Regions from separate parts of the Filomicrobium sp. genome, predicted to be linked through region 3. Evidence: predicted binding sites of a transcription regulator. Region 3 holds the regulator's gene; each other region holds the start of a gene.
What was found. The regulator PhoB, encoded in region 3, activates phosphate uptake and scavenging genes when phosphate is short. The targets are predictions, from matches to a motif close to TGTCATNNANCTGTCAT.
Positions count from the first base shown of each region.

Region 1: a site for PhoB is predicted at 4,063-4,079, ahead of K5845_RS03485 (DUF2794 domain-containing protein). Genes of this name have one in related genera too.
Region 2: a site for PhoB is predicted at 3,592-3,608, ahead of phnC (phosphonate ABC transporter ATP-binding protein). Genes of this name have one in related genera too.

Region 1 covers NZ_JAILWT010000001.1:774,347-784,112, forward strand. The annotation lists gene K5845_RS03470 (DUF1223 domain-containing protein) at 1-506, shown strand, start outside; gene K5845_RS03475 (adenylate/guanylate cyclase domain-containing protein) at 740-1,441, shown strand; gene K5845_RS03480 (M3 family metallopeptidase) at 1,502-3,619, opposite strand; gene K5845_RS03485 (DUF2794 domain-containing protein) at 4,093-4,482, shown strand; gene K5845_RS03490 (Bax inhibitor-1/YccA family protein) at 4,583-5,347, opposite strand; gene K5845_RS03495 (ABC transporter permease) at 5,506-8,082, opposite strand; gene K5845_RS03500 (ABC transporter ATP-binding protein) at 8,126-8,818, opposite strand; gene K5845_RS03505 (arylesterase) at 8,975-9,637, shown strand; gene thpR (RNA 2',3'-cyclic phosphodiesterase) at 9,738-9,766, shown strand, end outside.
Region 2 covers NZ_JAILWT010000005.1:39,817-49,582, reverse strand. The annotation lists gene K5845_RS13770 (NAD(P)-dependent oxidoreductase) at 26-1,018, opposite strand; gene phnE (phosphonate ABC transporter, permease protein PhnE) at 1,029-1,832, opposite strand; gene phnD (phosphate/phosphite/phosphonate ABC transporter substrate-binding protein) at 1,839-2,711, opposite strand; gene phnC (phosphonate ABC transporter ATP-binding protein) at 2,741-3,502, opposite strand; gene K5845_RS13750 (AMP nucleosidase) at 3,718-5,187, shown strand; gene K5845_RS13745 (SRPBCC domain-containing protein) at 5,198-5,653, opposite strand; gene K5845_RS13740 (ArsR/SmtB family transcription factor) at 5,705-6,034, shown strand; gene K5845_RS13735 (GFA family protein) at 6,076-6,558, shown strand; gene K5845_RS13730 (DUF4336 domain-containing protein) at 6,583-7,320, opposite strand; gene K5845_RS13725 (OpgD/OpgG family glucan biosynthesis protein) at 7,751-9,349, shown strand; gene K5845_RS13720 (putative sulfate/molybdate transporter) at 9,440-9,766, opposite strand, start outside.
Region 3 covers NZ_JAILWT010000001.1:537,004-546,769, reverse strand. The annotation lists gene K5845_RS02470 (ATP-binding protein) at 1-1,021, shown strand, start outside; gene K5845_RS02465 (PstS family phosphate ABC transporter substrate-binding protein) at 1,213-2,250, shown strand; gene pstC (phosphate ABC transporter permease subunit PstC) at 2,432-3,916, shown strand; gene pstA (phosphate ABC transporter permease PstA) at 3,979-5,232, shown strand; gene pstB (phosphate ABC transporter ATP-binding protein PstB) at 5,293-6,072, shown strand; gene phoU (phosphate signaling complex protein PhoU) at 6,154-6,897, shown strand; gene phoB (phosphate regulon transcriptional regulator PhoB) at 6,924-7,634, shown strand; gene K5845_RS02435 (efflux RND transporter periplasmic adaptor subunit) at 7,984-9,483, shown strand; gene K5845_RS02430 (efflux RND transporter permease subunit) at 9,480-9,766, shown strand, end outside.

The sequences.
Region 1 (9,766 bases), 240 kb from region 3:
TCTCAAATCCGCGTAACACTCAGCGACAACGCGATTATGCGGTCGCGCGAGGCGACGGCGCCGTTTATACGCCTCAGGTTGTCGTTAATGGCCGGATGCATGTGGTCGGATCAAAGCAGCATGAGATCGACCGAGCGCTTAACAAGCTTAAAGATCAGTCGCCATTTACCGTCCCGGTGCGAATGGTGAGCGATGGCGATGCCCTAGTCATAAGCATTGGGTCCGCGAAAGATGGCAATCCGGTGAGCGACGCGACGGTATGGCTCGCTGTCGTTCAAAAGAAGGGCGAGGTCGAGGTCGGCCGAGGCGAGAATTCCGGACGCAATCTGACGTATTTCAATGTTGTACGTGAAATGTCGGCGGTGGGCATGTGGAATGGCGAGCCCGATGAAATTCGGCTTTCACGCAAGTCCGTTCTTTGGCGACAGACAGAGCGCTGCGTGGCGCTTGTTCAAAAGGGCCCAGGTGGTCCTATCCTCGGGGCGGCTCAGTGGCCTGAAAAATAGTCCGGCTGGTAGGGTTCCGTCCGTGAGCAACCGCTCGGCAGACCAGATCCGATAATCATCGCGTGTTCCGGCTGTAACAGCTCAGGCCAAGCGCTCCGTATAGGGTTGATCCTCAAGCCAGAGGTGTTGGGCTGCATCCCGGTGGAACCCTAAGAGGAAATTTTCGATCTCCTTTGAACCTTTTGTGCGCACGGCGCGACACATCAGTGTCCCTAGCGCACGTGAGGCCCGTTATGTCGTTTACAGCTCCCGTCTCTTCATCCGCTGAGCGCCTCATGCGCGTCGAACAAGCGCTGGCCGAAACCCAGGCCGTCCTCGCAAAGATCCTGCCCGATTTCGTTATTGAACGTCTTAAAGCAGCCCCCGGCCAGCCGATCATCGATACTTACGATAATGCGTCTGTACTGTTTGCTGATATCACGGGGTTTGTCGGTATCTCGAAGCGACTTGGTGGGGAACGGACGATTAAACTCCTCAATCAGTTGATCCGGGAATTTGATGAGCTCGCGACGCTGCATGGCGTCGAAAAAATAAAAACGATGGGTGATGGCTATATGGCGGTCTCGGGCGTACCCCGGACATCAGCAGACCACTGCCAACGGCTCGCACGCCTAGCCCTCGACATGCAGACCGCCGCAGAACGCGCTAGCAAACGGACGGGCGTGACTATCAAACTGCGCATCGGTATTGCGGCGGGGCCCGTGATGGCCGGTGTCATCGGTTTCAATAAGTTCGCCTACGATATCTGGGGCGATACTGTGAACCACGCATCGCGGCTCGAAAAAATGGCTCCGTCCGGTCAAATCCTTTTGTCCGAAGAAGCCAACAAGCAGCTCGGTTCATCGTTCTTCACACGTGCGCGAGGAAGCACCCAGATACGCGGCCTGGGCAAACGACAGACTTGGGTTCTGGATGGCGAAGGCGCGCTGCACTGAGATGCCTATGAACAGCGCGCCCTGCCCTTTAAGATCCTGACGATCTCCGCCTTCATAAGATCAGCCGACAGATTCGGTGTTCACCAAACCGCGCTTTTCAAGCAGACCATCGATCTCAGGCGGGCGGCCCCGGAAATCGATGTAGGCTTGATGCGGATCCTGGGAGTTGCCTGCGGCGTAGATCGCCGATTTCAGGCGGGCGGCAACATCAGGGTTGTAGATGTCGCCGGTTTCCTTGAACGCTGCGAAAGCGTCCGCATCCATGACCTCAGACCACAGGTAGCTGTAGTAGCCTGCGGCATAGCCCCCGGTGATGTGTGTGAAGTGCGGAAGGCGATGGCGCATGACGATCTCGCCCGGCATACCGATGCGGTCCAATGCATCACGCTCGAATTCGGCGGGCTGGAATAAGCCCTGTTCCTCTAGCGCGTGCATTTCGAGATCCAGCAATGCGCAGGCCGTGTATTCGACTGTCGCGAAGCCCTGATTGAACTGCTGTGCTGCTTTCAATTTGTCGATCAGAGACTGCGGCATGGGCTCGCCGGTTTGATAGTGCAAAGCGAACCGGCCCAGAACCTCAGGCTCGCCAAACCAATGCTCATAGAGCTGCGAGGGCAGTTCAACAAAGTCACGCGCGACTTTGGTGCCTGCCACCGATGGATACGTGACGTCAGACAGCATCCCGTGCAGGCCATGGCCAAACTCATGGAAGAGCGTTCGGGCATCGTCCATGGAGATCAGCGTTGGTTCGTCATCGGAGCCGCGCGAGAAATTCATTACATTGACAATGATCGGCCGAACCGGCTCGCCGTCCAACTTGTGGCTCGCCCGTAGATCCGTCATCCAGGCGCCCGAACGCTTGCCCGATCGCGCAAAATAATCCGCCATGAAGATAGCAACATGGAGACCGTCTTTATCGGTGACCTCGAAGACGCGCACGTCGGGGTGAAAACGCGGAGCATCCGGCAGCTCTGTGAACTTCAAACCAAACAGACGGCCAGCCGTGTCGAAGGCGGCGGCGATAACGTTGTCGAGCTTGAGGTATGCGCGTAGTTCGCCCTCATCCAAGTCATAGCGGACTTTGCGTTCACGCTCGGCATAGTAGCGCCAGTCCCATGGCTGAATGGCAAAATTACCGCCTTCGGATCGTGCGCGTTCGGCGAGTGCGTCGCGCTCTTCCATCGCGCGCTTCTTGGCTGCAGGCCACACGCGGTCCAGCAGACCGCGCACCGCTTCTGGCGATTTCGCCATGGTATCGGCGAGCACGTAGTCAGCGAAACTTGGATAACCCTTAAGCCGAGCTATTTCGGTGCGCAGACGAACGATCTCCGCCAACGTCTCGCTATTGTCCGTCGCTCCACCGCCGGCACCACGATCGATCCACGCGCGAAATGCGGCTTCGCGCAAATCGCGGCGATCCGAAAACGTCAAGAAGCCTTCGACGCTGGATCTGCCAAGGGTAATAGCGTGGGCATTGTCTCCAGCGAGGCCCAAATCCTTTGCGGCACGGCGCGCGTTCGCTCTTGCCATGGGGGGCAGACCAGCCAGATCTTCATCACTCATCAGAGGCAGATGCCAAGACTGCTCATCGGCGAGGACATTTTGGTTGAACTGGGTGGCGAGCTCAGCGAGGCGGCGATCGATTTGCGCAACGCGTTCTCGCTCTTTCGATCCGAGAGCTGCGCCCGCGCGTATGAACCACGTATTGTAACGATCTAGCACACGCGCTTCTTCGGGCGTCAGATCGAGTTCGGCCCTCGCGTCATAGAGCGCCTTAATCCGCTCATACAGCTTGCTGTTCAGGAATATCGTGCTGCTATGGGCCGCAAGCGCAGGGGCAATGTCGCGTTCGGTCGCCTGCAGATCCGGCGTGGCGCAAGTACTGACCTGATTGAAAAAGACGTCGGCGACGCGTTCGAGCGGCAGGAAGCTGCGATCCATGGCAGCAATAGTATTGGCAAACGTTGGTGCCTCTGGATTTTCTGCAATCGTCCGGACGTCTTCTGCGTGCGCGTGCATGGCCGCTTCAAATGCCGGAGCAAAATGGCGTGGCTCGATTTCCGAGAATGGCGGCAGGCCGAAGGGTGTGATCCAGGTTTTCAGAAGAGGATTGTCGTTCTGATCGCGGTTGATTGCGGACGCAGCCAAGCTGCCCGTGCCGTTCGTGGCTGAACTCATTCGCCGAATTCCCTGTGTCGGATCACTACGTCGGCTCGGCTCAAGAGCCGATTGCCGGATACTCATATAGGAGTGCGCCACGCGGATGGCCACTTCGGAAAAATAAGGAGGGGCGGCCAGAAAGTAGAAAGGGCCGGTTGGGGGAACCGGCCTTTCTTTTTGGGAATGGGCAACTAGGAGAGACGTTGTCATCAGGTCCGATCCGGCGAGTAAACTCCGGGGGCTGGGGGGCTGAGAGTTCCGAAGCCGTATCCCGCGGATCGAACCCAGACGCAACGGTTGATAATGTGCCCTTGATTTGCGGCCTCAGATTGGCCGGTCCGCGACGTGAATCTGACCAATAAAAGGTCATTCCGTGTGCGAATCCTCCGAGATGCGGCTAGCCAGAACGTCCCTTTGAGAGGCTGCTTCAATACTTGCAATAGGCTCGTAATACGGCGATCATGACTACTCTGTGACAAGGGAGGCGCGTTTTGAGCGATTCAGAACCGATAACAATCCTCCGCCCGCGTGCGAACGATGCAGCCGCTGGTGCCATCGCCGCCGGGCCCGACAAGGTTCCCCCGACGACCTGTTTCAATCGACACGAATTGAGAGAAATACTCGCGGTTTACGGCCGTAAGGTCGCTGCCGGTGAGTGGCGAGACTATGCGATCGACATGAATCGCGAGAAGGCGGTCTTCTCTATCTTCCGCAAAGCTAGCGAGTGGCCACTCCTCCGCATCGAAAAGGTTCCGAAGCTGGCACGCAAGCAGGGTGCGTATAGCGTTATCGCGGCCACCGGTGTGATTTTGAAGCGCGGACACGATCTGCGACGCGTTCTCGATGTTCTGGAAACGAACCGCATGCGCGTCGTGCGCTGAGCTAATTCTCGAACACGTTTCGAGAGGTACAACACAGAAAGGGCCCCGACTAATGTCGGAGCCCTTCTTTTGTTTCGGTGTAATTGGTAGCTTATGCCGCTTATTCGCGATTGCCGAAGAGCTGGAGCAGCATCATGAACATGTTGATGAAGTCCAGGTAAAGGCTGAGCGCGCCCATGATGGCAGCCTTCGCGACCATCGTAGAGTCGTGACGGATAGCGAGGTACTCGTCCTTGATGCGCTGCGTGTCATAGGCCGTCAGACCTGCGAAGACGAGAACACCGATAACAGAGATGGCGAAAGCCAAGGCGCTCGACTGCAGGAACCAGTTGACGATCGCGGCAATGATGATGCCGACAACGCCCATGATCAGGAATGAGCCCCAACCACTCAAGTCACGCTTGGTCATGTAACCCCAAGCGCTGAGGCTGGCAAAAGCTGCTGCTGTGACGAAGAACACCTGCGTGATCGACTGGCCGGTGAAGACCAGGAAGATCGAGGAGAGCGACACGCCCATAATGGCTGCGAACGCCCAGAACGTCATCTGCGCGGCGCCGATGCTCATCTTTTGAATGCGGAAGCCAAGGAAGAAGACAAAAGCCAGCGGCGCCAGCATTACGACCCACTTCAACGGCGAGGCATAAAGAGCCGTACCGAACTCCGTGAGGCCTGCGACTTTGCCATCAGCCCCCGTGACAACGGCTAGGGTGTAGACCAGGTAAGCAACTACGCCGGTCAGGCCAACGCCAGCGGCCATGTAGTTGTACACACCCAGCATGTAAGAGCGCAGCCCTTCGTCTACGGCCGCGCCTGTTCGCGTCGTAGCGGTCGCTGCCTGTGCATACCTGTTTTCGTATTCGGTCATCTGTTAATTCCCTATGGCCGGTGCGAGTATTATTTTTCGGCTTGCGATTGGAATATGTCGTGTTCCGCTCGCCGTTTCAAGGAGCCGAAAGAGTATTTTTGCAGTTTGACTTAGTGATCGAATTACGGATCGGCAAGGTATATTTCACGACCTCAGTGCTATTGAGACCTTAAATAGGGCACAGGTCGTGCCCGCAAGACTTGCCAAGTCCCCAGACCGCCGAAAATCAGAATTAAGCCCAATGCGAGCCCAATAGCTTCCAAAACTGCCTGGAACGAGAAGAAAAACGGCACATCGATCACTTGGCTGAGTGCCAATTCCGCCGACATCGTGCCAAGCACAATAGCAAATCCTGCTGTCAATAGACCGAGCAGCATATACTCTATCGCATGAGCGAGCAGGATCCGACGGCGCGTGGCGCCCAACGCCTTAAGAATCACCGCCTCTAGAATGCGGCGACGTTGCGCTGTAGCCAGAGAGCCTGCGAGTACGAGAGCGCCTGCCAATAGAGTAACACCACTCGCGATACGGATCGCGGTGATGATCTTTTCGAAGACGTCGTTAAATGCCGTGATGGCATCACGAACTCGGATGACGGTGGTTGTCGGGAACGACTGCGCTACCGATTTGGCCAACGCGGCTTCCTGCTTGATGTCGACATTGTCGGGCAACGCAATCGTCGCAAGCATGTTGTTTGGCGCGCCAGCCAGCGTGTTTGGGGAAAACACCATCACAAAATTGATTGAGAGACTGTCCCAATCCAGTTCGCGCAGGTTTGCAATACGGGCTGTGATGTTGCGGCCCAAGACGTTGACCGTAACTGTATCGCCGATGCTCAAGTTCAAGAGCTTCGCAAGGTCGACTTCAAAGGAGACAAGCGGCTCTCCGCCATAATCAGCTGGCCACCATTCACCCGCCGTTACACGCGAACCGTCCGGGACTTCTGTGGAATAGGTGATGCCGCGATCACCGCGCAAAACCCACTCCGCATCCGGTGGCGCCTTGATGCTTTCTACAGGACGGTCGCCGAGTTTGATCAGCCGGCCGCGCAGCATCGGTGCTTCCTTGACCGTGGCGCTGGGTACTTTAGCTAGAATGTTGTCGCGAAAAGTAGAGATTTCGGTCTTGGGAATATCCAGCACAAAATAGTCGGGTGCATTTTCAGGAAGCTTTCCGTTCAATTCCTCGACCAATGAGGCATCAGTCAGTGCCACTGCTACGAGTAATGAAAGTCCCGCTCCAAGAGAAAGAATAATCGATCGGGTCAATCCGCCAGGACTTCCGATATTCCCAATCGCAATTGCCAATTCCGGCAATTTTGATCGGGGAATTTTCCCTGCCGCCCATGTTACGGCTAAGCCGAGCGCATAAAAAACCAACAAAACAACAACCAACGCAGCGCAAAAATAAATTGCGATTTTGGACGTGTCCGCGCTCAAGATCGCAATAACGGCGAGTGCCAGCGCCAGTCCGCCCGTCGCGATCATGATGGCGAGGCTCGGCAGTCCACCCGTGTTGCCCACCTCATCGCGGAACAGGACAGCCGGAGAAATCTGTTCGGCACGACCCAACGGCCAGATTGAAAATAGAAGGGAGACCAGCAAGCCATAGCCCGCAGCAGCCGCAAGGCTCATGGGTGAGACCGTGAGTTCCGTGGGTAACGGTAGCAAGTGCCCGTATTGTGCCTGGAGCACAGCGGGAATCAGGGTGCCGGCAACCAGCCCAATGGCGATGCCGATTGCGGCGATAGCCAGGATTTGCGCCAGAAAGGCCGCAAAGATTTGACGGCTCGTGGCACCTATCGCCCGCATCGTCGCGATGGTGCGGCGTCTGCGGTCCACAAATTGAGCGACCGCATTGGCAATACCGACGCCGCCCACAATTAAAGCGGCCAAGCCGAGGAGCGTCAGGAATTGCCTCAGCCGATCCAATGTCTTGCGGATCTCTGGCGACGGATCACGTCGATCCCCTATCGTAAAGCCGCCATTCGATAGTCCTGCCTTGAGTGCTTCGTGCGCGTCCATTAGGTCTTTCGGTGTTTCACGATCCGGGCCCAGCGCCAGGGCGTAGCGCCATCGCACCAGGGCACCGGGTTGTATGAGGCCGGTATTCTGCAATGTCGCGATGGACACAAGTACGCGCGGCCCGTACGTGAGGCGATCGACTAGTCCTTCGGGCTCTTTCTCAATGAAAGCGCGAATCTCAAGTTGCGCTTGGCCCACCGTAATCTTGTCGCCGACTTTCAGCCCAAGTCGTTCGAGCAGGATGGGTTCCACGGCGGCGCCATTGTCGCGCAATACATCTGGAAGAGATGCACCTCCGCTAAGCTCAAGACGTCCCGCTAGCGGATAGGCTCCATCGACGCTCTTGAGCTCCGCAAGCATCTGATCGCTGCCATCGGGCAATTTCGCCATGATCCGCATTGTCGCGGTTTCGCTGATCTTACCCACCCCATCAAGGATCGCACGTTCCTCGGCATTCGCACGCGTGTGCATCCTGGAGATGGCGATGTCGCCGCCCAAGATCGTGCGGCCATGGCGCTCAAGACCCAGATTGAGCGAGTCCGCCAGCGTTCCAACGCCCGTGATCACCATGACACCCAGCGCGACGCACAGCATGAAGATAATGAAGCCATCGAACCCAGCGCGCATCTGCCGGCCAGCCAAGCGCAGCGGCAGCGGAAGAACCGAACGCCGTTCACGATTGGTGGATTGCGCCACTTCGACTGCCGTCATGCTGTTTCCTTCGCCGCAGAGGCAACACTTGAGCCGGCCATGCTCAGGCCGCGTCCTTCAGATCATCCGCGGAAATGATGCCATCGGTCATGCGGAGAGTACGCTGGCAGCGTTCGGCCAATCGTTCGTCATGAGTCACCAGGATGAGGGTGGCGTCGGAACGACCGTGCAGTCCAAAGAGAAGCTCGATGATGTGCCGTCCGGTTTCGCCATCCAGATTTCCGGTCGGCTCGTCAGCGAGAATCAAGCGGGGCTTGGTGGATAAAGCGCGGGCCAACGCGACGCGTTGTTGCTCACCACCGGACAACTCGGCTGGAAAATGCTGCAGGCGAGACCCAAGTCCAACTTCACCCAATAACTCGCGGGCACGGGAGGCCGCATCAGGCGATCCCTGGAATTCGAGCGGGAGTGCAACATTCTCAAGCGCCGTCATCGTCGGAACGAGGTGGAAGGATTGGAAAACGATGCCGATTTCAGTGCCGCGCAGACGCGCGCGCTCGTCTTCGTCGAGTTTGGAAAGATCCTGCCCCGACACGACGACGCGACCACTGGTCGCGCGTTCGAGGCCGGCTAGTACCATCAGCAGCGATGTCTTGCCAGATCCGGACGGCCCCAGGATCGCCACAGATTGGCCCGGTGTCAGATCCAGCGTGATGCCGCGGAGGATTTCGACAGCACCGGCGCGACTGGTCAGACTGAGACGAACGTTGTCCAATGAGACAATGGGAGCAGGCACGTGTACGGAACCTCCAGAAAAGTCCGGCCGATGGTAATGCGGCAATGCTGTGGATGTCAGCAAGCCAACCACGTCGTAACGCTGGTTTGAATGCCAATGGATGAGGGTTGAGGCGCTATCGTGATGAAGTCGAGATTTCGCGCACACTTTGGTGAGATGTCCGGGGTCGCTCCCATAAGAGCTTGGCTTGCGATTATCTCCATAGGACTGACGGTGTTCATGGCGTTGGATGTGGGACTTGCCCGGGCAGGCGACAAGCCTTTGAAGATTGTGGCTTTCGGCGACAGCCTGACCGCAGGTTACATGCTTGAGCCGTCCGCGGCTTTACCTATTCAGCTTGAAGCTGCCTTGAAAAAACGTGGGTACTCGGTCGTTGTGGAGAATGCCGGCGTCTCAGGTGACACGACGGCCGCGGGGCTTGCACGTTTTGACTGGGCAATCCCGACGGACACCGACGCCGTTATCCTTGAACTCGGGGCCAACGATGCCCTCCGAGGCATAGACCCCGAATTAACGCGAAAGAACCTTGAGCAGATCCTTGAGAAGCTTCGCGAACGCGACATCAAGGTTCTGATTGCCGGCATGATCGCGCCAAAGAACTGGGGCGAAGCGTATTCGAATGCGTTTGACCCCATATTCTCAGAATTGGCGAAGACGTATGGTGCACTCTACTATCCTTTCATCCTCGAAGGCGTAGCGACTGACGCTGCGCTTAGTCTTGACGATGGAATGCACCCCAATCGCAAAGGTGTGGCGGAAATCGTCCGGCGCATGCTGCCAAAGGTTGAAGAACTGATTGCGGAAGCGAAGTCTGGGTGAGACGCTGCGTTTCCCATTTTTTTCAAGAGGTGGAGTCAGAGGCCGTTCAGGTAAAAACCACTACATAAAAGTTGTCATATGACAGCGGAGGGTTACACCCATGCCTCGTCTTTTTACCGGTATCGAACT
Region 2 (9,766 bases), on a different contig from region 3:
TTCGTTGTTTGCGAGGTTAAACCGCTTAAAGACGCGGCTTGTTAACGGCACCACTCGGAACTACGCCTGCGAGCGCTTCCTTTATACTTCTGGCCGCAGACAATTCGATTTCACGACGCACCGTATCTACCGCTGAACCGATATGGGGCGTCAGCACCGTACGTGCCTGCGGCGCCGTCAACCTCGGATCAATTGTACGGGGCCTATCGGCACGCGCCCAATCTTCGCATTCGAAGACGTCCGCCGCGTACCCGCCAAGATGCCCACTCTCCAGCGCATCCGCCACGGCACCCTCATCAACCAGCGAACCGCGCGCCGGATTGACCAGCAAAGCACCTGGTTTCATTTGACGGATCGCATGCGCACCAATCATGCCCATTGTGTCGTTCGTCAGAGGCAATCCAAGAATGACAACATCCGACTGACTAAGAACCTCTGGTAGATTGAGCCTTTCCACCCCGGCCACACTCCCCAAGCCGCCATGCGCATCAAACGCAACGATGCGACACCCGAAACCGGACAGACAGCGCGCAATGGTTTGCCCAACGCGTCCAAATCCGATGATGCCGACCGTGGCGCCATTGAGCCCCGTACCATAGTGCTCGGGCCGCCAGCCATGAAACCCGGATTGGCGGATGGACGCATCACCGAACCGGACATGTCGCCCGAGAGCGATCGTCAGTCCAACCGCCAGCTCCGCAGTCGGCTCAGTCAGGAGATCTGGCACGATAGTCACCCAGATGCCGCGTTCGCTGGCCGCCGCGACATCGATATTGTCAAACCCCTTCAATGCCGCACCGATGACCTTGAGTTTTGGGCATCGATCAAGGAACGCACGATCAATACAGTCCGGCATAAAGGCCATGACGCCGGTAGCATCTTCGCACCGCGCCACAACGTCGTCGTAAGCCCAAGGCTCGGACTGGCCGTTCGCAACAAGGCGTGCAACACCATCAAACGCTGTGCGTGTTTCAGAGAAAGTACGATTCGTCAGAACGACGAGCGGAAGTTCATTCATCGGGTCACCGTTACTTGAGAGATTTACGTAGGTAAGCGCCGATACTGTCGACAATCACCACGCAGACGAGAATTGAAAGCAAGATGGCCGACACCTGATCGTAAGCCAGCAGTCGAAGCGCTGCCATGAGTTCGAATCCGATGCCACCCGCACCGACAATGCCGAGAACTGCGGAGGCACGGAAATGGTACTCCCAGCGATAAACCGTGACGTCGGTCAGTTGCGGCAGAACCTGGGGCATTACCGCATGTAGGATGACTTGCATCGGCGTCGCACCGGCTGCCCGCGCCGCTTCCAGCGGCTTAGGGTCGACGTGCTCAATGGCTTCCGCATAGAATTTCCCGACCATGCCGACTGAGTGCAGAGCCAGCGCCAATACGCCGGGAAGTGCCCCGAACCCCACTGCCGCGACGAACAGCACCCCCAGAATGATTTCCGGCACGGACCGCAAAAACGCAAGCAACGTCCGCACCACGAACAAAACAACAGAATGGGGACTGGTATTCGGCGCCGCGAGGATCGCGAGCGGTAACGAAAAGACAACGGCGAGAGCCGTGCCTGCGATCGACATCGCAAGGGTGTCGAATAAAGGTTTCACCCAAGACTGCCATCGGCTGAAATCCGGAGGCATCATCTCGGAGGCAAGTTGAAGGATCGCCGGCCCACTTTCCGCAAAGCGTTCGGCATCAAAAAAGCCGGTGATCGCCAGTGAGGCGAGACACGCGGCGAGGACCGCTGCGACGAGCCCCACCCCGCGTAAAGCGGAGCGGCGCTCCTCTGCCAGGATCGACTCATAAGAGCGCGTTACTGACATCGATCATTACAGCTTGGCGACATCGAGGCTGAGGACTTTCGCCATGTCGCGCAACACGTCGTAGTCCTTGTCGCTTGCCGGAGCCAAAGCCTCGACACGGAAGAGCTGAAGGATTTCCGGATCCTTAAGTTCAATGAAAGCCTTTCTGATTTCTTCTTTCAGCTCAGGTTTCAGATAACCCTGCAGCGTCATTGGATAGTTCGGTATCGGGTCGGACAGAGCAAGCTGGCGTAGTTTCGAAGGATCGATCTTCTTGGTTTCGACCAACACGCGATAAATCGTCTCCGACAATGCTCCGGCAGGGGCTTGGCCCGCGGCAACAGCGCGTGCAACGGCGTCATGCTTGCCCAAGTGAACCGGTTTGTAATCGGTATCGCCAATAAGACCGTTCTTCGCGAGCAGGGCGCGCGGAGCGAGGTGGCTCGACGTGGAAGCCTGATCACCAAAAGCGAAAGGATGACCTTTGATGTCGGCGAGCGTCTTCACCGGGCCATCGACGTTTGCAATCAGGATCGATTGATAGTTTGGCTTACCCTTTTCAACGCCAACAGCGAACGGCTCGATTTCCGGCGCCTTGGACTTTGCGAGCACGTAAGAGAACGGACCGAAATAGGCGACCTCGATACGGCCAAACCGCATGGCCTCGATCATCGACGAATAATCTGTAGTAACAATGATCTCTACGTCCTTTTTGAGCGTCTTTTCCAGATACGCCTTTAAGGGCTGCGCGTTCTGGATGATCGTTGCAGCATTCTCATCCGGAAGGAGCGCGACGCGCAGCTTATCTGGGTCGGCTTTGTCGGCGGCCATGGCCTGCTGCCCCGTGAAGGCGCAAAGACCAACAAGGATCGAAGCCGCGATGAAGTGACGGCGCTTCATGATACTACCTCTCACGATTTTGAAGGGTCCTACTCTGCCGCTTCCGCCAACCGCGGTTGATCGGCATGGTAGATTTCATCGAGCGCATCCGGCCTGAGCGTGTCCGGATTACCCTCGAATACGATGCGCCCCTGGGCCAGACCGATCACGTGATCGGCATACCTGCGGGCAAGATCGACTTGGTGGAGACTGATGATCGCAGTGATTCCGTCTTCACGGCAGATGCGATGCAGATCGTCTAGAACCTTGACAGCCGTAGCGGGATCCAAACTCGCTACAGGTTCATCCGCGAGAATTGTCTCCGGCCTTTGCGCCATAGCGCGCGCGATACCAACACGCTGTTGCTGCCCCCCGGAGAGCTGATCGGCGCGATGAAGCGCGCGGTCAACGAGACCCACGCGCCCCAGCGCTTCCAATGCGATCATCCGATCTGCACGCGGCAGTGGGAGCATCGATCGGAAGGTGCTGTGCGCCGCGAGGCGCCCCGTCAGAACATTCTCAAGCGCGGTCAACCGGCCAATGAGATGATGCTGTTGGAACACCATACCGGTCGAATGGCGATGCGCTCTCAAAGCTGAACGTCTAGCGAAAATGGAACCGCGTCCCTCGACGCGAACCTCGCCGCGCGTCGGCCGGACAAGACCGTTGAGTGTCCGCAGCAAAGTCGATTTGCCCGCTCCTGACGCTCCGAGCAACACGATGAATTGGCCGCGCTTAAAGGTTAGACTGGTCGGATGGAGAGCGGTAACGCCGTTGGAATAGGTGACCGCGACGTCATGGACTGAAAGCATGAAAGCATCCCCTCTGTCCGTCGCTTACGTTGATCGGATAATCCGAACAATATTAAGCAACGTTCGGTTATGCCGATTACCAACCCTACATGACACGCCAATGACAGAAAGCGCTCTTCGTTGAAGCCCGTGAGTGATTATCTTCTCAGGCAACATGCCCAGCGCGGAGCACACCTAGGAAGAAGAGCGCAGCAATTTCCAGATTGAAGGCCGTGGTGACAAAACTGAAAACGTTCAGAAACCTCAAACCTGAAGAAGCCGTTGAACACCTTGAACGGCTCTACCGAGAAGCAACGAGCGCACTCGAAAAAGCCCTCGATAGATATCTTCTCGAACGGCGCGTGCCCTCGCCGGAAGAACGCAGCGCATTTTGCTACCCACGCCTGCGCGTTCTCTACAAGGACGTACCACAGCCGCCGCCGGTAAGTCGGCGCGCGTTCGCAAAGCTGCAACGGGCCGGAATCTACGAAACGACCATCACACATCCCGGCTTCTTCCGCGCCTATCTGCTGGAACAACTCGGCCCCTTGGTCGATGAATACGGTGCTGCAATCGAGGTCACCTCAAGCAGCCAGGAAATTCCCTACACCTACGTTTTCGAACGCACAGACGAAATTGCAAAAGCGGGCGTTACGGCAGGAGAGCTCGCGAGATATTTCCCGACGCCGAACCTCGCCGCCGTCGGCGACGAAATCGCTGACGGATTGATCGAACCGAAGCCTGGACGTGCCTATCCGCTCATGCTCTTCGACGCGGCTCGAGTCGACTACTCGCTACGCCGCCTTGTTCATTACACGGGCAGTGATTGGCGACACACGCAGCGATGGGTACTGCTCACCAACTATCACCGCTATATCGATCAGTTTGTTCAGCTTGCGATCGGACAACTGCTGCCAAGCGGTCAGTTCCAAAAGTTGATCATGCCCGGCAACATCGAGATCACGGCCGGCATGGAACAATCGGAGGCAGAGGATCGCATCGCCGCCTCCCAATGGCATCGATATCAGATGCCCGCCTACCATCTGGTCGCGGAAGGAGGTGAAGGCGTTTCGCTCATCAACATCGGCGTCGGGCCCCCCAATGCGAAGAACATAACCGATCACCTCGCTGTACTCCGCCCGCATTGCTGGCTGATGGTGGGCCATTGTGGTGGCCTACGCGAGAGCCAGTCCATCGGCGACTATGTGCTGGCACATGCCTACCTGCGCCAGGATCACATCCTCGACGCCCTGATTCCACCAGACATCCCCATACCCGCCCTAGCCGAGATCCAGGTTGCCTTGCAGGACGCCGCTGCTCAGGTGACGGGACAATATGGCGATGCCCTGAAACAGCGATTGCGTACCGGCACGGTCGTGACCAACGATGACCGCAATTGGGAGCTCCGCTTCGCGCAAGAACGCAGACGCATCAACCTCTCGCGCGCCATAGCCGTCGACATGGAAAGCGGTACGATCGCGGCCCAGGGATTTCGACTTCGGGTGCCTTATGGAACCTTGCTCTGCGTATCGGACAAGCCCCTGCATGGTGAGATCAAGCTGCCGGGCGCCGCCAACGCATTTTATGAAACCGCTGTCGCACAACACCTCGAAATCGGCCTGACCGCGATTGAACTTCTCAAGGATCGTCGCGAATCCCTCCACTCACGTAAACTGCGCTCGTTCGACGAGCCGCCGTTCCGCTAAGCGACGACGGCTACGCCGTCTCCGCTCCGCAAACACCGCCTGTCCTCAGGTTGATGCCAAACTCAAGGTAAGCCTTCAGGCAGCACATCATGTGCATCCATCCACCGGCGTTGCCATAGGAAGCCTCAATGCCCGTGGGATTGGGACGCCACCCCGACTCTTTGATTAGCACCAACGTGCTTTCATCTTCGACCGCAAGGAAGGTCATCTCTACACATGTGCGGTAATCGCCGTCTTCCGCAGGCCACTCGAAAACAATGCGTTCGCTTGGGCGTACCTCACGAACAACCACGTCAATGGCCTCCGGCACTTCAGCGAATTTCCATCGCACCGTCACACCTTCCACCAACGGCCCATTCGTGGACTGAATGAAGTAGCGTGTGAGCTTGTCGGGATTAACGACAGCATCAAAAACTTCAGCCACCGGCTTTCCGATTTTAAGCTGAACTTGGAACTTCGGCTCCATCGACTGACCTCCATTTGCGACGGCTCCGAAGATATGTTATAGTTTTATAACATGTCAAACATCGATACCGACGATCTGATCTTTAAGGCACTTGCGGATTCGCGACGTCGCCAGATTCTGGATCTGCTCAAGAGCGCTCCGCGTACGACCGGCGAACTGTGCGATCATTTTAAAGATGCGCTCGACCGATGCACTGTGATGCAGCACATGAAGGTGCTTGAACGTGCCGGCCTGATCGTTGTTCGACGGGAAGGCAGAAATCGCTGGAACTACCTGAACGCTGCCCCATTCAAGGAAATCCACGATCGCTGGATTTCGCCCTACGCACATGAAGCTGTCGAACTGCTCGCCCGGCTCAAACACGACTTGGAAGGAACTTAAGCGATTAGGACACATGCCGCGGCGCTGCTAGCATTACGGAGTTGCCTGAACTACCATCGTTTGCATCGCTCCAAAAAAAGCGACACAAATCAAGGGAGGTAAAATTGCAAACAATCAACGCCGAAGGAGGATGTCTATGCGGTGAAATCCGGTTCCGGGTGAACGGGCCATTGCTAGGCTCCGCCGCATGTCATTGTCGTGATTGCCAACACGTATGTGGTGGTGCGCCAGCCTATGTAGTCGTGGTCTCAAAATCATCACTGAACATCACCAAAGGCCAGCCTGCGAGTTACGCCAACACCGCCGAAAGCGGTGCCCAAAGGACGCGGCAATTCTGCGGCACCTGCGGCAGCCCACTGTTCGCCACCGACACCAGTTTTCCCGATGTTGTTTCAATCAAGGTCGGCAGCCTGGATGATCCATCCTTGTTCAAGTCCGAAGCTCAGTTTTGGACGGGATCGGCGCCACCCTGGCACCTGATTGATCCCAACGTTCCGCAGTTTCCGAAAGGACCCGAAAGTTAAGACTGCAGATCATTCCAACGCGCTTCAATTGAGTATCCACCTGAAGGCGCGCCGTAACTCGGCCGCGCCATTCGCTGGATACCATCGTCCGTGAGCGATGATGACACGCTCTGGATCCCACGAGATCATTGTCTCGATGGCCGCGCGAAGCTGCAGTTTCTGCCGCACAAAAGTCAGTCGCATATCGCGCGGCATCTGGCCGTCGGGATCTTGCACACCGCCGACCCAGGTCAGCATACGCATGACCAAACCAAGTTTCTGCGGTTCGAAGTTCTCGATGAAATCCGTCAGAATGAGTGTCCGGCTGGCGCGGTGAAAGAACTCGACTTCCGTCATGAAGTCCCCCACGACCGGCAGTGTGTCGATGGCCTCGTCCCAGGGATATCCGTGCTCAGCCTCAAGCGGTAAGGCAGCGAAATCGATGCGGTCTCCCGCTTGCTCCTTTATGCGCGGCGCCAGATAGACATCCGCATCAGCAAAGGCATCCCGCCACTCCGGAATCCACCAATAGTGGATCCGGTTGGGTCCGATGATCCAGCGCGGACAACCCAACGCTTCGACTTCGGCTTTTAAATCGCGCGTCAGCGGGGTGGGAGAATGCACAAACAGATCTCCACCCGCCAGCCGGACAATGCTCATGCGGGTTGGAAAAGGCATCTTGAACATGGGCATGCCGAAGCGAATGAGTGGCCCATCCACAATCCATACGTCGTCCGCCACCGGCTTCAGAGTATTGAGAGGGGCGTACTGTTCGACGGCCATGGTTATTGGTTATCTCTGGGACTCGAAGGGCGAAGGTCAAATCTTTCGGCAAATTCGGATATCAGACCCGCGTCATCCTGACACGGGCAGGCACTATCTCCACACAGAAGTTCCGCTCTACACCAAACGTCAAAATTTGTACGTCAATTCAATGAAGTTATGGCTGGATAGTCCCCCAAAAAACGCTGGGTTCAACGACAGTTAGTTAGTTAATTACAGCCACGAATATGCCGAAGTGTCCTTTTAAGCGCTGAATTAACCAATAGGTAAACGGAACCTAGCCAGCCCTATGGCTCTTTGGCACCCGGTTTACAGATCTCGCGAGAGCACGCCGATCTAGAAGAACACCTGGAAATTCACCGCCCGCTATCCAAATATCCGCCAAAGTTCCAAATGCGAGTCCCCTATTAGATAAGGGCACGAACGCGCCATGACCTCACTAAACCGACGAGACCTTTTCCGCACCACTGCCGGCCTAGCGGCCTTTATGGGACTTCCCCCCGCTCTCCGCCCGGCACTGGCGCAAGAAGCACCCGGCACTCCATTTAGCTACGAGGAACTCGTCGCAAGAGCACGCCGTATGGCGAAAGAGGCCTACGTGCCGCCCTACCGCCCGATGCCGGACGTCATTCAACAGATCGACTATGAGCAGCATGGCAAGCTGAAGTTTAAGCCCGATCGCGCTCCGTATGCGAATGGAGGCGGAGCCTATCCGCTCAACTTCTTCCACCTGGGCCAGTACTTCGGCAAAGCCGTCAAAATGCATCTCGTCGAAAGCGGTATCGCCCGCGAGGTCCCATATAACCCATCCCTATTCGAAATGCCGGAAGACAGCCCCGCGCGCAAATTGCCTCCGGATTCCGGTTTTGCTGGCTTCCGTTTGCAAGAATGGAACGGAGCCTCGGATTGGCGCACGCAGGATTGGGTAGCTTTTCTTGGTGCTTCCTACTTCCGAGCCATTGGCGCACTCGGCCAGTACGGTCTTTCGGCACGCGGAGTTGCCATCGATGCAGCTGTTCCGAACAAGGCCGAGGAGTTTCCCGACTTCACGGAGTTCTACATTGCAGAACAGGCCGACCCCGAAACTCCGGTGATTGTCTGCGCACTTCTCAATGGTCCAAGCATTACGGGAGCGTTCCGTTTTGCGTTGAAGCGTGGCCGCGACCGTAGCAAGGGCGTGGTGATGGACATCGAATCCGCCCTCTACCTACGGCGCGATGTCGAACGGCTCGGCCTCATTCCGCTGACCTCTATGTTCTGGTACGGCGAATACGGTCGCGAGCGTATCCGTGATTGGCGTCCGGAAGTCCATGACTCGGATGGCTTGGCGATGTGGACAGGAAGCGGCGAACGAATTTGGCGCCCGCTCAACAATCCGCCCTCCGCCACGGTCTCTGCATTCGAGGACAACAATCCGCGCGGTTTCGGCCTCCTGCAACGCGATCGCAATTTCGATCACTACCAAGATGGCGTGATGTACGACCGCCGTCCGAGCTTATGGGTTGAGCCGCTCAAACCGCTTGGGAAAGGCTCCATCGAACTTCTCGAAATTCCAACCGACGACGAAATTCACGACAACATCGGCGCATTCTGGGTTCCAGCAGGCAAGGCAAAAGCGGGCAACGAGTACACGCTGAACTACCGCTTGCATTGGCTCGCGGACGAACCCTATCCCGCCGAAAATATAGCCACCACGACAGCGACACGGATTGGCAACGGTGGGGAACCAGGTAAACCGCGTCCACCAAACAACTACCGGTTTGCCGTCGAATTCAACCGCCCATCGGTTATGACGAAAATCCCATATGGCGTCTTCCCGGAAGTGAAGGTCACAGCCTCAACGGGCAGAGTTATCCGGACGTTCGCAGAGCCCGTACCGAACGGGAATATCTGGCGCGCAGTCTTCGATCTGGAGGTGGAGCCACGCGAAATCGCCGAGCTACGCATGTATCTGGAGCTAAACGGCGAGCCACTGACGGAAACATGGCTCTATCAATTCGATCACCGCAACATCTCGACCTTTGGCTGAGCTAAGTTTGACCGCCGGTTGCCATGTCCGGTGACGCAAGCCAACAGGTAGTGGGCTGGGCCGCGCCACCGGCCCACATCACCTGATTGATCAGATGTTCGCACGCTTCTGAAGGTGACGGACGACAGCCACACGAACAAGCTCAGCACCCGATCCAGCGACGAGGCCCCAGAACGGATCGAACCACACCGTTACACCAGCTGTTGCGGCGATCACCGGCCAGCACGATGGCTTGCAATCAAACAGCCGCCGCGTCAGCGCCAACTCTCCTGCAGCTACGATCAACAGTGCCCCAAGTCCGGCCGCTGGCACCGCCGAAATAGCATCGAGGCCAAGTCCGCCCGGCAAAAGAGCAAACATAAGCAGCGTGACACCGATCAGAAGAGGCGCAGCCCCGCTTCGGGCACCAAAGCGATA
Region 3 (9,766 bases):
CGCACTGGACGCGGACAACATCATCGTTCACCACAATGCACTAATGACGGACTTGTTTCCAAGGACGCGCGATGGTCTCGCCCTGTCGCAAGTCTGTCGCAATCCCGAATTGATGGACGCGGTCGGCGAATACGGCAATGCGCCGACGGCCAGTCCAGAGCCTGTCGTTGTGCATCTCGTAGATCGTGTTCCGGTAAATCGCCGCATCCAGGCAACCGTCTCGGTACTGTCGCGCGCCAGCCGCGACCCGACTTTGCCAGCATTGCTCGTAACGTTTCGGGATCTGACGCAACAGGACAAGATCGAGCAAATGCGCGTCGATTTTGTTGCCAACGCGAGCCATGAATTGCGCACACCTCTCGCGTCATTGCTCGGGTACGTCGAGACCCTTCAAGGAGCTGCACGCGACGATGCTAAGGCGCGGGAGCGCTTCCTCGGCATCATGTGGAAGCAAGCGCAGCGCATGACGCGCTTGATAGATGATCTGCTGTCATTGAGCCGCATTGAGATGCGCTTGCACTTGCCTCCCAAGGATGTTGTCGACCTCAACGAAGTCGCGACCTACATCGTGCAAACATTCGAACCTTTGGCGACGCCCCAAAAAATAGCCATTGAGCTGAACAAGCTCGAAGGTCCCGCCCGCATACAGGGCGAAAGAGACGAAATTGTTCAAGTTCTTCAAAATCTTGTCCAGAATGGTGTCAGATACGGCCGCGAAGGCGGGTATGTGCGGGTGTCCGTTACGCGTGAAAAAAGCCAAGGGAACCGTGCGGCACGCCTCAAAGTTGATGTCGCTGACAACGGCGTGGGAATCGCGCCCGAACACCTGCCGCGTCTAACCGAACGCTTCTACCGGGCTAACGTCACGTCGAGCCGGGAAAAAGGCGGGACCGGCTTAGGCCTTGCAATTGTTAAGAATATTGTGCTTCGCCACCGTGGCCAATTGCGCATCGCTTCCAACGTTGGTGAGGGTTCGACCTTCACGGTGATCTTTAATGAACTAGGTCCGCAAGAAACTTGAAAACATCGGGTTTTCAAGCGCCTGAAAAACGCAAAATAAAACAACTATTTATGCTGTCATAAAACCTAAGTACCCCTGGAGTACGACTCGCCCTGCCGGCGCAGAGGGCGCTGGGCGAGATCGGCGGTTCGCCGGTTCCGCAGTTACCCCGGATACTCAGGGAGATCAGCGTGAACAATAAGTTCTTCGCCATGACGGCAGCAGTTGCTGTCGCTGGCTCATTCGCGTTTGCCAATGCGGCTTCGGCACGCGACCAGGTTCAGATTGCGGGTTCGTCGACGGTTCTGCCTTATGCGAACATCGTTGCCGAGCAATTCGGCAAGACCTACGACAAATTCAAGACGCCGGTTGTCGAATCCGGTGGTTCCTCAGCTGGTCTCAAGCAGTTCTGCCAGGGCCTTGGCGAGAAGACGATCGACATCGCGAACGCTTCGCGCAAGATCAAAGACGCCGAAGTGAAGGCCTGCGCCGAAGCTGGCGTTAAGGACATCATGGAAATCCGCTTCGGTTATGACGGCATCGTTTTCGCGACGGACGCGAAGGGCGACGCCTGGGCGCTTGAGCCTAAGGACGTTTATCTGGCTCTTGCTGACAAGATTCCCGTTGACGGCAAGCTCGTAGACAACCCGAACAAGAAGTGGAAGCAGGTCAACGCAAAGCTCCCTGATTGGGACATCGTTGCTTACATTCCAGGCGAAAAGCACGGCACGCGCGAAGTCTTCGAAGTGAAAGTTATGGAAGAAGGCTGCAAGGCTTCTGGCGCTTACGACCTGCACAAGGCTGCCGCTGGCGACGACGAGAAGAAGGCCAAAAAGGCAGCTGAGAAAGCTTGCTTCAAGGTCCGTAAGGATGGCGGCACGGTCGACATCGACGGTGACTATACCGAAACGCTCGCACGTCTTCAGTCGAACCCGACCGGCGTTGGCGTGTTCGGTCTGTCGTTCTACGAGAACAACACCGACAAGCTGAAGGTCGCTACGATGAGCGGCATTGAGCCAAACGTTGAGACGATCTCGACCGGCAAGTATCCGGTTTCGCGCCCGCTCTTCTTCTACGTCAAGAAAGCGCACATCGGCACGATCCCTGGTCTCAAGGAATACGTCGAATTCTTCACGTCGACGAAGATGATCGGTCCTGACGGCCCGCTCGCTGAGTACGGTCTCGTTCCAATGCCGAAGAATGAACTTGATGAGCTGCAGAAGGCCGTCAAGTCAGAAGAGATCATGTAATTCGCCGGGAGGTGGGGCAGGGCTGCCCTGAGTAGCTTGGCCCCGCCTCTGGCGATGTCTGACATGGCATTTCGATCCGGGTCGCTGGCTGGTTAAGTCGCGGCCCGGGTTGACCCGGGTAAGAGACCCGAATGGGAAAAGTGAAAACGATGGCGAAGGCATATTTTGCACAGGGGGTCGTGTGTCTACCTCGATGATCCTACTCGGATTGCTGATAGCAGCAGCCCTTGCTTACATCGTCGGTATCGTCCGGTGCCGCGCTTCTACAGGCGGTGATGTCGCGAAATTGCATTCGCGGACCGGCTATTATGGTTCCTACCTTGCGATCTGGACCGTTCTTCCCGCACTTTTCTTAACGATCATATGGGCTGCCGCAGAGCAGCCAGTCATCCGCCACTTGGTCGAGACCTCATTGCCGGCGCACGCTGCCGGGGTAGAGAACGATGCACTGATGTCGCTGACATTGGGCCGCATTAATTCCGTCGCCGAAGGCCTGCCAAAACTGTCTCAGAGTGAATTCAAAACCATAGAAAATGCCCGCCTCGGGTTTACGCCCATGTTAGAGGCGCAACGCCTACTGCAGGAAAAAGGCGTGATTCTGGGGGCGGAGCCTGAACCCTACATAATCTCTGCGGCCTACGACGAGGTCATCTACAGACATACGAGCAGCTGGTTGATCACTGGCCTCGCCGCACTCGCCGCATTGGCTGGATTTGTCTACGGCTTCACGCAAATTAGGCCACGCCTGCGGGCCCGAAACACAGTTGAAAGGGTGGTTCTCGCGGCCCTTATCGGAGCCTCGACGGTCGCGATTCTGACGACTGTTGGGATCGTGTTCTCGGTGCTCTTTGAAACGATCCACTTCTTCCAATCTGTCCCCACTTTCGACTTCTTCTTCGGAACTGTCTGGGACCCACGCTTTACGTCCGCAGGTCGCGAAGGTGGTGCCAGCGGTCAATTCGGCCTTCTGCCCTTGCTGTGGGGCACGCTCTTCATCTCCTTTGTGGCTCTGGCCGTGGCGGTTCCCATTGGGCTGTATTCGGCGATCTACATGTCGGAATACGCCGGACCGAAGTTCCGTGGCTTTGCCAAACCGCTGCTTGAGATCCTCGCTGGCATCCCCACCATCGTCTATGGCCTGTTCGCATTGATCACGTTCGGACCGTTCCTACGCGACACAGGCGCCATGGTGGGTCTGGATATTGCCGCTTCGAGTGTGCTGACGGCGGGCATCGTGATGGGGATCATGATCATCCCCTTCGTCTCGTCGCTGTCCGACGATATTATTTCCGCAGTGCCACAGTCGCTGCGCGAAGGATCATACGGCCTTGGCGCGACGAAATCGGAAACGATCCGCAAGGTCGTCCTGCCTGCTGCTTTGCCAGGTATTGTGGGTGCGGTCCTCTTGGCGGCGTCCCGCGCCATCGGCGAGACGATGATCGTCGTGCTTGCCGCTGGTATCGCGGCGAACCTCACGCTCAACCCGTTCGAGTCGGTGACCACAATCACCGTCAAGATCGTCAGTCAGTTGACCGGTGACCTTGAGTTCAATAGCCCGCAAACGCTGGTTGCGTTCGCACTCGGCCTGACGTTGTTCGTGATCACGCTCGCCCTTAACGTCTACGCGCTCTATATCGTGCGCAAATATAGGGAGCAGTACGAATAATGGCGACGACACAGGATACCCTGCACGCGGCCGCCGACGGTCGTAAGCTCAATGATCCGGCTATGCTCAAGCGCCGCTACGCAGCGGAATGGCGGTTCAAGGCATACGGGCTCGGTGCTTTGGGCATAGCGCTCTTCTTTCTCGTGGTACTCTTCTACTCGATTATCTCTCAAGGCTGGACGGCATTCCTGCAAACGAACATTAAGCTGGAGGTCGCGCTCAACGAGGCGGACTTTCAGGACGCAGATGGCCAAATTACTGAACAGTCGATCCGTGTAGCCGACTACACGAAGATGGCGCGCGACGCCCTTCAGAGTACGCTCGGTCTGGAAAGTCCCACACGCCCAGAGAAGCGAGATTTGCGCGGTCTGCTGTCTCGCGGCGTTGATGTGCAGATCCGCAACAAGATCGAATCGGATCGCAGCTTGATCGGTCAGACCGTGCCCGTCTGGGTTCTCGCCAACGGTGAGGTAGATGCCCTTATCAAGGGCTCGATCGATCGCAACACCCCTGAGGAGCGTCGCCAGCTCAACAACAAGCAGTTGGCGTGGATCGACAAGCTTATAGCCGAAGGGCGCCTGGAGAAGCAGTTCAATACAGGCCTCTTCACTTATGGCGCATCTAGCCAGCCGGAAACCGCCGGCCTCGCCGTCGCGCTTATCGGCTCATTCTTCATGATGCTGATTGTGGCACTCGTTGCGGTTCCCATCGGTGTAGCGGCCGCAGCCTACCTGGAAGAATTCGCGCCAAAGAACACGTTTACCGACATCATCGAGGTTAATATCAACAACCTCGCTGCGGTCCCGTCCATCGTGTTTGGCCTGCTCGGATTGGCGGTTTTTATTAACTTTATGGGCCTGCCACGATCAGCTTCCCTGGTCGGAGGTCTCGTGCTATCGCTCATGACACTGCCGACCGTGATCATTGCGACGCGCGCCGCTATTCGCGCTGTGCCGCCATCGATCCGGGAGGCTGCGCTAGGTGTTGGCGCGTCGAAGATGCAGACCTTGTTCCACCACGTACTGCCGTTGGCGCTTCCCGGTATTCTAACGGGAACCATCATCGGTCTTGTTCAAGCGCTTGGTGAGACTGCACCGCTTCTGATGATCGGCCTCGTGGCGTTCGTTGTCGACTATCCGACAACGCCCTTGGACCCGGCGACGGCTTTGCCGGTGCAGATTTACATGTGGGCGAGTTCCGCCGAGCGCGGGTTCGTCGAGCGAACGATGGGCGCGACGATTGTCCTGCTGATGTTCCTCTTCGTGATGAACGCAGCGGCCGTCTACCTGCGGCGCAAATTCGAACGGAAATGGTAATTGAGATTGGCGGCTGATATGGAACAGATTGCAACCAGCACAACGGCGGAAACCGCACCTATGAGCGGCGTCGCCAACGGCGAAGCTCCAAAGGTCACGGCGCGTGATGTTTGCGTTTTCTACGGTGCCAAGCAGGCTCTGTTTGATGTAAACCTCGACGTTCCGCGCAACTCCGTGACGGCGCTGATTGGCCCCTCGGGCTGCGGTAAGTCAACGTTCCTGCGCTGCTTAAACCGCATGAACGACACGATCCCGATCTGCCGGGTAACTGGTAAGATCGAACTCGATGAGCAGGACATCTACGATCGCGATCTCGACGTCGTGGAGTTGCGCGCCCGCGTTGGCATGGTCTTCCAGAAACCGAATCCATTCCCCAAGTCGATCTTCGACAACATTGCGTATGGGCCGCGCATTCACGGCCTCGTTCGCGACAAAACCCACCTCGAAGAGATCGTTGAAACGAGCCTTGAAAAGGCGGGTCTCTGGAAAGAAGTCAAAGATCGCGTCCATGAGCCCGGTACGGGCCTCTCGGGCGGCCAGCAGCAGCGTCTCTGCATTGCTCGAGCCATCGCCACGACCCCAGACGTTATCCTCATGGACGAACCCTGTTCGGCACTCGACCCGATCGCAACAGCGAAGGTTGAAGAACTGATCCATGAACTGCGCCAGAACTACACGATCGTAATCGTGACGCACTCCATGCAGCAGGCGCGTCGCGTCTCGCAGAAGACGGCGTTCTTCCACATCGGTTATCTCGTGGAAGTGGGCGATACAGAGCAGATCTTTGAAAACCCGCAGGACAAGCGGACTCAGGATTATATCATGGGACGCTTCGGCTAAGCCTAAACTGGCCGGGAACTGACCCGCGATATTGGCGGCGAGACCCCAGGGGGGTGGTTTGCCAAAAGGAGAAGAGCGATCATGGTCGGCGATTCATCGCAAACCGTGAAATCTTACGAAGAGGAGCTTGCCCTCCTCGACAAATCGATAGCCCAGATGGGTGGCTTGGCTGAGCACGTCCTCGGCCTTGCCTTCGATGCGTTGGAGCGGCGTGACCCGCATCTCGCCGAGAAGGTGGTCGAAACCGATCGGCAGATCGACGCCCTCGAGCGGGGCATCGAGGCGAAAGTCGTCGCGATGATCTCCCGGCGTCAACCGAGCGCTGGGGAACTCCGCCATATCCTCGGGGCCATGCGTATCGCGAGCGATCTCGAACGCATTGGCGATCTCGGGAAGAACATTGCAAAGCGCGCGCACGCCATCGCCAGTCAGCCCCATCCCAAGCCGTTGATCACGGGGCTGCGTCATATGGTGGAACTCGCGCTCAGCCAGCTTAACGACGTTCTCGATGCCTACGCGGAGCGCGATGCCGAGCGCGCGCTTGCGGTCTGGCGCGATGATGAGAAACTCGATGCTGTCTACAACTCTTTGTTCCGCGAACTCCTCACCTACATGATGGAGGATCCGCGCAACATCGGGATTTCCACGCATCTTCTGTTTGGCGCTAAGAACATTGAGCGCGTTGGAGATCACACAACCAATATCGCTGAGACCATCCAATTCTTGGTCAGCGGCGAGGCCATATCCGACGATAGGCCGAAGAGTGACGACACCAGTACGACGCTGATCACGAGTCAGGGTGCAGTAAACGGGTCGCATACCTAATCGCTCAATGACCGGAAAATTGGATCATGTCAGCTAAGGTCTTGATCATAGAAGACGAACTTCCGCTTGCTGAACTCCTCCGTTACAATTTGGAAGCCGAGGGCTATCGGGTCAGCCACGCCGAAACCGGTGAGGAAGCAGAGATTATGGTCTCTGAGGAACTGCCCGATCTCATGGTTCTGGATTGGATGCTACCGTCAGTGTCAGGCATTGAGCTGTGCCGTCGGATGCGGTCCAAAGCCGAGACGCGTAACGTCCCCATCGTCATGCTGACCGCGCGCGGCGAGGAAGCTGACCGCATTCGTGGTCTCTCTACCGGCGCCGACGACTACGTGGTCAAGCCCTTCTCGCTTCCTGAACTGATGGCACGCGTGAAGGCCATTCTGCGGCGGGCTGCACCGGAACGGACGGCCGAGGTTCTCCGCGTAGCCGAGGTCGAACTCGACCGTGCCGCCCACAAGGTGTCTCGCGGTCTTCGGGAAGTTCGCTTGGGGCCGACGGAATTTCGCCTCCTCGAATTTCTTATGGAAAGTCCCGGGCGCGTCCTCTCCCGTTCGCAATTGCTGGATGGCGTCTGGGGGCGCAACGCCTTCGTCGATGAGCGGACCGTTGACGTCCACATCGGAAGATTGCGCAAAGCGTTAATCCGCGGCAAAGAGCGCGACCCTATTCGCACGGTGCGCGGCGCTGGATACGTGTTCGGTGAGCGCACAACCAATCGCCAGTTTCACTTTTGACGAAAGATTACAACGCGGGACCAACATTAGGATGATGTGGGCTCCCGCGTGGCACATTATTGATTGCTTTTTAATTTCAATGCCCAGGGCAGGTGCGCCCGGCGTCTAAAGCCGTTTATTAGCGGCAATCAGCAAGCTTCTTTTCCGCCTGAATGCCCAATGAACACCATATTGCATGCGGGTTCAGTCGATCTCTGCCATTTTTCTCCTCCATGATCGTCGCCGGTAACCATGAGGCGCACTTTTTGTTCGTTCGGGACGCTGGTCATCAGTCGGAAATTCTGCGCCAGCGACGGAAATCACCATACCTCTGACGTTAAGCAGAGCGAAAGTGATGGAGGGGAAGGAAATGCGGCTGATAACCCGCGCAATTTCGGGGCTTATGATCGTCGCCGTTACCTTGGGACTATTGGGGGTCGCGGGGTGGCGTGTGCATTCAGTGATGACGGCCGAGAAGTCAGGCCGCAAAATGCAAGCCCGAGAGCGCGAGTTTTCCGTGCAAGGCGGTCAATTCGAAGCGCAAGATTTAACGCCAGTCATTACTGCATACGGCCAGATTCACGCGTGGGAGACGCTGGAAATCCGGGCCGCTGCGTCCGGGCCAATCACTGAGATCGCTGACAATTTCCGCGACGGTCGCGCAGTCGAGGCTGGTGAATTGTTGTTCCACATTGACCCCGATACGGCGCAACGGCGCGTCACCGACGCCGAGGCTGCCCTTATGCAGGCGCGCTCCGAACTCGCCGAAGCCGAGGCCGCTTTAAGCTACCTGCGAGCCGACGAAAATCTCGCCCGCACTCAACTTGACGTTCGGAAAGCGGATTTAGAGCGCAAGCAGCAACTCCATAAGAAAGATATCGTAACAGCCGCCACGCTGGACGAGTCGACAATGGCGGTCTCATCCGCTGAACAGTCGCTCGCGGCGAAGACGCAGGCAATTGTAGCGGGTGAAGCTCTCAATGATCGCGCACAAAAGAACCTCGAGCGCGCTGGCATCGCATTGAAGGATGCCGAACGCGCGCTGCGTGACACAAGCTACCGCGCACCCTTTGCCGGCCGTTTGACATCGGTCGCAGCCACCCTCGGCCGCCGCGTCTCGCAAAACGAAAAGCTAGCCGACCTTATTGATCCCACCGCTCTGGAGGTTTCTTTCCGCGTGCGCAACAGCGAATTTGCGCGCTTAATTGATCCGAACGCGCCAGATAGGATCCTCCGCCAGCCCATCAAGGCACGTCTGGATCTGCAAGGCTATACGGTCGAAGTTGAGGGCGTTCTCGATCGGCCTGCTGCCGTCGTTGACATCAATCAGGGCGGGAGGACTGTGTTTGCGCGCTTGAAGGGCGTCGCATTGTCGGCGTTGCGTCCAGGTGACTTCGTCACCGTCGAGGTTTTTGAGCCAAGGCTACAGAACGTTGCTCTGGTTCCTCACTCCGCTGCCACTGAAGATGGGCGCATGCTTATTATCGAGGGTGATCGCCTCGCAGAGGTCAAGGTCGACATTAAACGCCGTCAATCGGACGGTCTCATCGTCAGCGGCTTTCCGGCGGATAAGAGCTACGTGATCACACGCATGCCCTATCTTGGTCCCGGCATCAAAGTGAAGCCACCAAGGCAGCAACCGAAGGACGGCAGCTCAGACCCCGCGATCGCGGCCCTACCTCAGCCCGACAACCTGGTCGCACTGAGCGAAGAGCAACGCGTCGCCCTGATCAAGCATGTTCGCAGCTCCACGCGCATGTCGGAACAGCGTCGCAAGGAAACAATTGAGGCACTGTCCAACGCCACCGCGCCGAAGGACCTGGTTGATCGCCTGCAGCGGCAACTCCAGCGTCGGGAGAGCCGCTCATGAGCGCGCACAATGCACCCCACGATCGCGGCGGCATGAGCAACACCGGCTTTATTGGATACTTCGTACGGCACCGCACAGCGGCGAACCTTCTCCTGACGCTTATTGTTGTCTGTGGCGTCGTGGCCGGGCTCCGTATCCGTGCGCAGTTCTTCCCCGATATCGCCATTGAGACCGCGACCGTAAGCATCGTTTGGCGCGGCGTCGGTCCCAAGGAAATGGATGACGCGATTGTCGCGCGCGTCGAGCCGAAATTGCGGGCCATTGAAGGCGTCAAAACTGCAAA